DNA from 2 places in the Variovorax sp. S12S4 genome. Region 2 is predicted to be linked to the other one. Evidence: predicted binding sites of a transcription regulator. Region 2 holds the regulator's gene; the other holds the start of a gene.

Evidence for each region. The regulator LexA, encoded in region 2, represses DNA repair genes until DNA is damaged. The targets are predictions, from matches to a motif close to ACTGTATNNNNATACAGT.
Region 1: the regulator LexA is predicted to act here: its motif matches at 2,059-2,076, upstream of imuA (translesion DNA synthesis-associated protein ImuA).

What each region holds. Positions count from the first base shown of each region.
Region 1 covers NZ_JALPKR020000002.1:5,478,463-5,483,487, reverse strand. Annotated here, with positions in the region: partial or broken gene M0765_RS26885 (aldo/keto reductase) at 1-466, opposite strand, end outside; gene M0765_RS26880 (ABC transporter substrate-binding protein) at 842-1,969, opposite strand; gene imuA (translesion DNA synthesis-associated protein ImuA) at 2,090-2,902, shown strand; gene M0765_RS26870 (Y-family DNA polymerase) at 2,871-4,238, shown strand; gene M0765_RS26865 (error-prone DNA polymerase) at 4,231-5,025, shown strand, end outside.
Region 2 covers NZ_JALPKR020000002.1:5,118,891-5,123,915, reverse strand. Annotated here, with positions in the region: gene M0765_RS25135 (MFS transporter) at 1-674, opposite strand, end outside; gene M0765_RS25130 (D-2-hydroxyacid dehydrogenase family protein) at 735-1,742, opposite strand; gene M0765_RS25125 (hypothetical protein) at 1,835-2,209, opposite strand; gene lexA (transcriptional repressor LexA) at 2,350-3,024, opposite strand; gene M0765_RS25115 (asparaginase) at 3,098-4,081, shown strand; gene adk (adenylate kinase) at 4,145-4,801, opposite strand; gene kdsB (3-deoxy-manno-octulosonate cytidylyltransferase) at 4,936-5,025, opposite strand, start outside.

The DNA.
Region 1 (5,025 bases), 360 kb from region 2:
AAAGATGGGTTTTCCAGTCCACCAGGTTGTGCACCTGCATCAGGTCCATGCGCTGGGTGCGCAGCCGCGTGAAAGACTGCTCCATCTGCGCAATGCCGGCATCCCGGCCCGATGTCCAGACCTTCGTCGCAAGAAAAGCCTTGTTCTCGCGCTGCTTCGATGAGGCCAGCAGTTCGCCGGTGGTTTCCTCAGAGCGCCCGTACATCGGCGAACTGTCGATCACCTTGCCACCCGCGGCAAAGAGGGCGTCGAGCACACCCGGCAGGCGCTTGTATTCATCGGTACCGGGGCGCTGGTCGAACCCGATCCAGGTGCCGCAGCCGACAACCGGCAGGGCCTCCTGGGTGGAAGGAATAGGGCGGGTGTTCATGGTCATCGCAGGCCTGCCTTGTTGCTGTGCGAAGGAGGGGAGCGCGGCACCGGCGCAGAGTGCGGCGCCTAGCCTGAGCAGCCGGGCGCGGGTAATGGGGAGGTGGGGTTGGTTCGTGAGGGGTGTCACGAATCAAATTCTGCGCCAGGGGCTTTGACTGAGTGTTCGTTGGGGGCGTTGTTCAGGGCGGCGCACCCGCCGACGGGGTACCTTGCTCCGCGAATGTCCCCCGGGGCTGCGCCCCTCCTCCTTTATTTCGCTGCGCAAGGCACCCCATCGACGTGTGCGTGATTCAGAGCGGTCGTTGATCAGCGGTGCACCAGCAGCGTGTCCCGGTGCACAGGGCATCGGGTGCTCCGCGCAGCGAAATAAAGGAGGAGGCCGCAGGCCGGGGGACATTCGCGGAGGGGAGTACCCGGTGGCCTTTGCACTCGCCCTGAAAAAGAACTTACCCCGCCCCGCAGAAAGCACTCAACGCAAATAGCGCCCGTCAGCCTTGAGCATCGAAAGCTCAGAGAAGGTCAGCCCCCGGTGCTCGCCGGGCCGGTAAGACACAGCAATCCCGCCGATGTCCAGCGTCTTGAACGACTCGAGCCCCTTCTGCAGTGAATCGGGCGTAGGGCTGGTGCCCGCCCGCTTCAGGCCTTCGACCATGACCTTGGCCGCCACATAGCCCTCGAGGCTGGCGTAGCTGAACTCCGTCGCGCCGATTTTCTTCATGGCCGCCTGGTACTCGGCAATCATCGGCATTGCCGTGTTCCATGGGTACGGCACGACCTGCGAAATGACCACGCCGGCTGCGTCCTTCTTGATGTCCTGGAACAGCTTCTGGCCGTTCAGGAAAGAGAACGAATAGAAAGCCGTTTCGCCGCCCGCCGCGCGGTAGGCCGTGATGAACTTGGCCGCCACGTCGTTCGTGGCCGACAGCACCACGGCCTTGGGCTTGAGCTTGACCAGCTCCGCCGCGCGTTCGGCTGCGTCCGAGCCGTCATTTTTGATCGACACGCTGCCGACCATTTTTTCGCCGCGCTCGGCAATGAATTTTTGCGTGCTCTCCATCGCCGAGCGCGCGCCCGGGTTGTCGTTGTGCGCGAAGGCGATGCGCGAGAGGCCGATGGTGAACAGGTGGTTCACGATGCGGCTGTATTCCTCGTCGAAGCTGATGCGCACCGGAAAGCCGTATTCGGACGGTTTCACCACCGGCGCCGCACCCGTGTACGAGCCTACGACCGGAATCTTGAGTTCGTTGGCTGCTTTCAAGGCGCCCACCGCCGACGACGTGCCGATCGGCATCAGGATGCCCACGGCGCCGTCCTTCACGAAAGTCTTCACGTTCTCGGCGCCCTTGGCGGGGTCGTACGCATCGTCGAGCTGGCGCAGCTCGATGGGCCGGCCGTTCACGCCGCCGTTCGCATTCACTGCGGTGAACAGCGCGCGAATGCCGACCAGCGGCTCGGTCGACAGCGTTGCCAGCGGGCCCGTCTGCACATAGGTCTGGCCGATCAGGAGCGGCTTGGTTTGGGCCTGCGCCGCAGGCTGTACCGCAAGGAGGAGAGCGGCAAAGGCCGAAGCCAGCAAATGAATCTTTTTGTATTGCATGGTCACAAATTGTTTGTTCGGCCATCTTAAGAGGCAAGGCGCTTTGGGTAAATCGCTATTTGTCCTGCCCCGGTTGCGGCCCATGGAATACTGTATAAAAATACAGTTAACGATTGCATCATGGGCCTTCCTTTCCTCAACTCCTTTTCCGCCGCCGCAGGCCGTGGCGTCTGGCATGCCGACGAGCTCGGCCTGGCCGACGCGCAGGTCGTCGCCACCGGCCACGCCGCGCTCGACGCCGAGCTGCCGGGTGGCGGCTGGCCTGTAGGCGCCATGACGGAGTTGCTGCAAACCGCGCCCGAGGCCCATGTCTGGCGACTGCTGCTGCCCGCTTTGGCGCAGGCCGTCCAGGCGCGCGGCGGGCCGGTGGTGCTGATCGGCGCGCCCTATGAACCCTGCGGGCCGTCTCTGGCGGCGCAGGGCTTGCCGGTGGAAGCGCTGATGTGGGTCCGGAGCGACGCGCCGGCTTCGCGCCTGTGGGCCTGCGAACAGGCGCTGCGCTGTGCGGATGTGTCGGCCGTGCTGGCCTGGCTGCCGCAGGCCCGGGTGGGCGAGCTGCGGCGGCTGCAACTGGCCGCCGCCCAGCATGACGTGCTGCTCTTCGTGTGCCGGCCCGAATCGGCCGCGCAGGGTGCGTCGCCGGCGCGGCTTCGGCTTCAGGTGGAAAGCTGCGAGGCCGACAGCTCGCAGATCGAACTGCGCATTCTCAAGCGCCGGGGGCCGCCCTTGGCCGCGCCGGTGATGCTGCCCGCGCGCAACGAGCGCATGGCCGCATTGCTGGCGGCCGCCCGGTTGCGCCGCAAGCTGCGGCTGCAGCAGCAGGGCACGGCGGCGGCCGGTGAAGAGACAACATCGACCGCGGCCACGGTGGTGCGCATCGACGCATGGAAGGGAGGCCCCAGTGCACTGGATCGCATTGCGGTGGTCGCTTGAATCCGATTCGCCTGACGAAGCGCAGCCCCTGCCCACGCCCGAGGCGCTGGGCTGGTGGGCGCTGCAATACACGCCGCACGTCGCCTGGCAAGACGAGGCGCTGATGCTCGAGGTTTCGGCCTGCGAGCGCCTGTGGGGTGGGCGCTCGTCGCTGATGCGCCAGCTGGCCCACGAGAACCCCGCGCCCGACGCCGTGATGCGCGGCGCGCAGGGCGCCACCAGCCTCATCGCGCTGGCCCGGCTGCGGCTGTTCGAGCGCGAAGAGAGCCGGCCCAAGGACATTCCCGCCGGCCTGCCGCTGGACACGCTGAGCGCCGCGCGCGAACACCTCGATCTGCTGGCGCGCCTGGGCTGCCGCACCTGGGGCGACGTGGCGGCCTTGCCGCGCGGCGGCCTCACGCGGCGCTTTGGCGCGGCGCTGCGCGAGGCGCTCGACGTGGCTTGGGGCCTGCGCCCCGAAAGCCACAGCTGGCTCACGCTGCCCGACGTGTTCGAGCAGAAGCTCGAGCTGCCCGCGCTGGCCGAAACCGCACCCGAGTTGATGTGGTCGGCCAACCGGCTGCTTACGGCGCTGCAGTTCTGGCTGCGTGCCCGCCAGCGCGGCGCGCGCGCGCTCGAGCTGCAATGGACGCTCGACCTCAAGCGCTTCAACGGCGTGAACCTGCCGCCGCACCAGCAGGTCACCGTGCGCACGGCCGAGCCCACGCAGGACATGGCGCACCTGCGGCGCCTGCTCTCCGAAAAACTCGCCCTCACCACGCTTGCGGCGCCCGCAAGCTGGCTGCGCCTCCGCACACTCGAAACCGATCCGTGGGCCGGCGCCAGCACCAGCTTTCTGCCCGAAGACAACCGCAAGGGCGACAAGCTGCACGAAATGGTCGAGCGGCTCAGCGTGCGGCTCGGGGCGCAGCAGGTGGTGGTGCCCGTGGCCCAGGCCGACCACCGGCCCGAGCGCAAGCAGGCCTGGCGGCCCGCGCTGCAGAAAGACACTGCGCTGCCGGGCACCCGCAAGGAAGCCCGGGAAACTGCAAAGGCGAAGGCCGCGGCTTTGCAGCCCGATGCGCTCTACCCGCCGTGGCTCTTGCCCGAGCCGCTGCTGCTCGAGATGGACGGCGAGCGCCCGTGCTACCGCGGCCCCCTCAGCAAACTGATCGGGCCGCAGCGCGTCGAAGCCGGCTGGTGGGGCGGCAAGGAAGACGGCGGCCAGCCGGCCATGCGCGACTACTACGTGGCGGAAAGCCCCGAAGCCGGACTGGTGTGGATCTTTCGCGAGCGGCTCTCCGCACGCTTTTCCCAGGGCGAAGTGCGCTGGTACCTGCAGGGGTTCTATGCCTGACCTGAGCGAAAAGCAGCTGCGCGGACGCAACTCCGCCAAGGTGCATGCGCTGCCGTTGCCCTTGCGCAAGAAGCCACCGCCCACGCTGCCCGACTACGCCGAGCTGCACTGCCTGACCAACTTCAGCTTTCAGCGCGGCGCCTCGACGCCTGAAGAAATGGTCGAGCGCGCCTACCAACTCGGCTACACGGCGCTGGCCATTACCGACGAATGCTCGGTGGCCGGCATCGTGCGCGCGCACGTCTGCTTGCGCGATCTGCCGGCCAAATTGGAAGAACACGAGCGCGACCATCCTGACGAGCCGCCGCTTCCGCGCAACCCCGATTTCCGGCTGTTGTTCGGCAGCGAGTTCCGCTTCGAGCGCTTCAGGCTCGTGGTCATCGCCAACGACACCGAGGGCTGGGGCAACCTGTGCGAGTTCATCACCGCCGCGCGCAACACCGAGCTGCCCAAGGGCGAATACCGCGTGAGCTGGGACGAGAGCGACGTGGCATCGCTGCAGCACTGCCAGGTTCTTTTTGTGCCGCACAGGGCGCCGGGCGGTGCCATGGACGTCGCCTCGCTGCATGAAGACCTGCTGGCCGCCAAGGCGCTCTATGGAGAAAACCTGTGGCTGGCGGTGGAGATGCTCAACGAGCTCGACGACGACCTGTGGTTTGTCACGCTGATGCAGGCGGGCGAGCACGTGGGCGTTCCGCTCGTGGCGGCCGGCGACGTGCACATGCATGCGCGCGCGGCCAAGCCGCTGCACGACGTGCTCACCGCCGTGCGCCAAGGCAAGACCGTG
Region 2 (5,025 bases):
CTGAACAGGACGAACTGCCCGGCGCCCTGCAGCGCCGTGACCGCGACAATGCCCATCAGCACCGGGCTGCGGAGCACGCGTGACCACGCGGCTGCCGTGAGCGCCGCGGGGCGGATGCCGCGCGGAAGCGTCAGCCAGATCGACACCGCGCTCACGATGCTGAGCACTGCGACCGCCGTGAAAGCCATGCGCCAGCCCAGGTGGCCGCCAATCAGCGCGCCGAGCGGCAGGCCCAGCACCGAGGCCATCGACCAGCCGAGAAAGACGAAGGTCACGGCCCGCCCGCGCTGTTCGGGCGGCACCAGCATGCCCGCGCAGGCCGCGGCCTGCGGCGTGAAGATGGCCGGAGCTACCACGGTGAGCATGCGCACCGGCAGCAGGGCGCCAAAGCTCGGCATCAACGCCGCAACGATGTGCCCGGCGGCATACCAGACAAGGGTGAGGGCAAGCAGCTGGCGCCGGTCCCAGCCCGCGACCACGGCCGCCAGCAATGGTGCGCCGAGGCACATCACCACCGCGGCAACCGTGATCAGCTGGCCCGCGGTAGCGACGGTAACCGCCAGCGACGTGCTGATTTCATTGAGCGTGCCGGGCACCACCATCACGCCCGTGCCGATCACGAAATTGCCGGCCAGCAGCGCCCAGAGCGCGCCCCGGGGCGCAGGCCGGTTCACTGAAGGACCTTCGCCTTCGGCTGCGGTACTCGCCTTGGGGCGGCCCGGCGGCTCATGAAATCACCGGCGAACCTGCAGCGCGCCCGGATTCACGATGTTGGTGGGGTTGCCCTTGATGAAGCTCACCACGTTGTCGAATGCCTGCCCGAAATAGCTCTCGTAGCTGTCTTGCTCCACGTAGCCGATATGCGGTGTGCAGATGCAGTTTTCGAGGCGCAGGAGCGCGTGCCCCTGCAGCGGCGGCTCGCTCTCGAACACGTCGACCGCCGCCAGCCCCGGACGGCCGCGGTTGAGCGCCGCCAGCAGGGCATCGGGTTCGACCAGTTCCGCGCGCGAGGTGTTGACGAAAAGCGCCGTCGGCTTCATGCGCGAAAGGTCTTCGAGCGTGACCAGGCCCATGGTTTCTTCGTTCAGCCGCAGGTGCACCGACAGCACATCGGCCGCGGCAAAGAACTCGTGCCGGTTCTGCGCCACCTGGAAGCCGTCGGACCGGGCCTTGGCGCAGCTTGCCTCGCGGCCCCAGATGACGACCTGCATGCCGAAGGCTTGGCCGTAGCGCGCCACCAGCTGGCCGATGCGGCCGTAGCCCCAGATGCAGAGGGTTTTGCCCTTGAGCACCGAGCCCAGACCGAAGTTGGGCGGCATCGAAGCCGACTTGAGCCCCGATTGCTGCCACGCGCCGTGCTTGAGGTTGCTGATGTACTGCGGCAAGCGCCGCATGGCCGCCATGATCAGCGCCCAGGTGAGTTCGGCGGGCGCTTGGGGAGAGCCGGTGCCCTCGGCCACAGCCACACCCCGTTCGGTACACGCTGTGACGTCGATATGGTTGCCCACGCGCCCCGTCTGCGAAATGAGCTTGAGCTTGGGCAGCTTTTCGATCAGTTGGCGCGAGATATGGGTGCGCTCGCGGATCAGCACGATCACGTCGGCGTCCTTCAGGCGAATTGACAGTTGACCAATGCCCTTGACCGTGTTGGTGTAGACCTTGGCCGCGTACGCGTCCAGCTTGGTGGCGCAGCGCAGCTTGCGCACGGCGTCCTGGTAATCGTCGAGGATCACAATGTTCATGGCGTGCCATTGTGCCTCGCAGCATTGGCATGACGCGCGTGTGAACGTTTGGATACCCGCCCCGGGCAATGGTCACCGGGGGTTGCATGGCCTCAATGCAGGCGTGTGGAGGCGGGCGCGGTGCTCACGGCTTCCATGGCCTCGAGTGCCGCCAGGCGGTCGAGTTCGGCGCAAACGTCGGCCATGCGACCGGAAATCACCATGCGGTTGGTGCTGCGCTTTTCGCCTTGCAGGCCGTCCACCACGCGAATGACGCGCAGGGGCCGTGCGGGTGCGGGGGACGCATCAGCCGAGGCGGCTGGACCATGGGTCCGGGCCGTGCAAGACGGCCGGACCGCGACGTAGCGCAAGCCTGCGGAAGCACTGCTGCTGTCGTGGCGGCGCGGGCGACGGGCCGGCAGCAGCCGGCTTGCGAGCGATTGCAGCGGCATCCACAAATCAACGATGGCGAGGAGGGCGATTCCCATGTGAACTCCAAAAAAGTCTGAGGTTGAACACAGGCAGGATTTCTTTGATCGGGCGCAACAGGGTGATGGCGACTTAGCGCCATACGCCCGCCACCTGTTGCGACCGGGTGGGGTGCTGCTTTCGCGGCAGGCCGCAGGGCCTACATCAGCATGGTGTTGCGAATGAGGCCGACCGCCAGGCCTTCGATTTCGAACGGCTCGCCGGGCTGGACCACGATGGTGGGGTAGTCGGGGTTTTCGGCGTGCAGCTCGATGACCTGCTTGTTGCGCTTGAGGCGCTTGACCGTGACTTCGTCGCCGAGGCGGGCCACCACGATCTGGCCGTTGCGGGCTTCCTTGGTGGCTTGCACCGCCAGCAGGTCGCCGTCCATGATGCCGGCGTCGCGCATGGACATGCCGCGCACCTTCAGCAGGTAGTCGGGCTGGCGCTGGAACAGCGTGTTCTCGACATAGTAGGTCTGGTCGACGTGTTCTTGCGCGAGGATGGGCGAACCCGCCGCCACACGGCCGATAAGAGGCAGTGCCAGCTGCGCCATGCCGGGCAGCGAAAGCGAGAACTGGTTGTTGCGCGACTCGTTGAGCGAACGCAGCGCATCGCCCTTGAGCCGGATGCCGCGGGAGGTGCCGCTGACGAGTTCGATGACACCCTTGCGGGCCAGCGCCTGCAGGTGCTCTTCGGCCGCGTTGGCCGACTTGAAGCCCAGCTCATTGGCGATTTCTGCCCGCGTGGGCGGAGCGCCGGTGCGTGCGATGGCGCTCTGGATCAAGTCCAGGATTTGCTGCTGGCGGGCGGTAAGCTTCACGGCGAACTGCATATGTTGTTCCTTGCGGCACTGGCTAGATATCCAGTACCTGTATTTTTAACCAGTTTTTAAAAGTTGGCAAGCCATGGTTAATTCGCTCTCGCCGAGCCTGCGGCGCATTGTGGTTCTGGGAACGGGCGGCACCATTGCGGGCCGTGCCGCCAGCGGTGGCGACAACATCGGCTACACCGCCGGGCAAGTGGGCGTGGCAGACCTGCTCGGCGGCATCGAGGCGCCCGAAGGCCTGGCGCTTGCGGCCGAGCAGGTGGCGCAGCTCGACAGCAAGGACATGGAACCCGACGTCTGGCTGCAGCTCGCCCGGCGTTGCGCTTTCTGGCTGGCCAAGGCCGATGTGGCCGGCGTGGTGATCACGCACGGCACCGACACGCTCGAGGAAACCGCCTTCTTTCTTCAGGCCGTGCTTGCGCCCGGCAAACCCGTGGTGCTGACCTGCGCCATGCGCCCGGCCAGTTCGCTTTCGCCCGATGGCCCGCAGAACGTGCGCGACGCCATCTCGGTGGCAGCCGCGCCGGCTGCGCGGGGCGTAACCGTGGTCTGCGCAGGCGCAATCCACAGTGCCTTCGATGTGCAGAAGGTGCACACCTATCGGCAGGATGCGTTCGCTTCGGGCGATGTCGGTCCGGTCGGCTATGTGGAGGAGGGGGTGGTACGGCGGGTGCGGGATTGGCCTGAGTCGCCGGCGCGCTCGAAGCTTCTCGAAGCCGGCGAAGCCGCGGCGATGCAATGGCCGAGGGTCGAAATCCTCACCAGCCACGCCGGTGCGACCGGCGCCATTGTCGACGTGCTGCTTCAGGAGCGGGCGATGGGCGTCGCCGAGCCGGTGCGCGGGCTGGTGCTCGCCGCGACTGGCAACGGCACGGTGCACCATGCGCTGGAGGCTGCCGCGCTTCGCGCGCAGGATGCGGGCGTCGCCGTGCTGCGCGCCACACGTTGCGCGAGCGGGCGCGTTCTTCCGAGGCCTGATGACAAGCTGCGTGATGCCGGCGCCCTGACGCCGGTCAAGGCACGGATCGCGTTGATGCTGGAACTGATCGGAACAGCCGCCTGAGGGGCCGCGGGCACAAGCGGGCAGGCGCGCAAGCTGCCAAGGCAGCCCGCCTGCTGCCGAACTTCAGTTGCTCAGTGCAGCCAGTGCGCGCTGGGTGATTTCTTCGACCGTGCCGACGCCCTTGATGGCGCGGTATTTCGGCGCCGAGGCCGGATCGGCCTTGGCCCAGGCCGAGTAGTAGTCGACCAGCGGACGCGTCTGCTGGCTGTACACCTCGAGCCGCTTGCGCACGGTTTCTTCCTCGTCGTCCTTGCGCTGGATCAGTTCTTCGCCCGTGATGTCGTCCTTGCCCTCGACCTTCGGCGGATTGAACTTCACGTGATAGATGCGGCCCGATGCGGGGTGCGAGCGGCGGCCGCTCATGCGTTCGATGATGTCGCTGAAGGGCACGTCGATTTCGAGCACGTAGTCGAGCTTGACGCCCGCTGCCTTCATCGCGTCCGCCTGCGGAATGGTGCGCGGGAAGCCGTCGAACAGGAAGCCGTCGGCGCAATCGGGTTGCGCGATGCGTTCCTTCACGAGGTTGATGATGAGGTCGTCGCTCACCAGGCCACCCGATTCCATGACCGCCTTGGCTTGCTGGCCGAGCGGTGTGCCGGCCTTGACGGCTGCGCGCAGCATGTCGCCGGTCGAAATTTGAGGAATGCCGTACTTCTGGCAGATGAAGGCCGCTTGCGTGCCTTTGCCCGCCCCGGGCGCGCCCAGCAAAATTAGTCTCATGGTGTCCTCGGACGGTTCTTAGATCTTGTGTCGCGCCAAGCGCCGGCCCGGGAGCCGTGCAAGGCGGAATTGCGTCGAGGATAGCATGCGTGAGCGTGAAGAATTTCCGTTACAGCCACCCTGTGGCGCACGCTTCAGGGTGTCGGCTTGGCTGCGAACAGTGCGCGCACGCGGGCCAGGTCTTCTGGAGTGTCGATGCCCGGTCCGGGTGCCGCGTGGGTGAC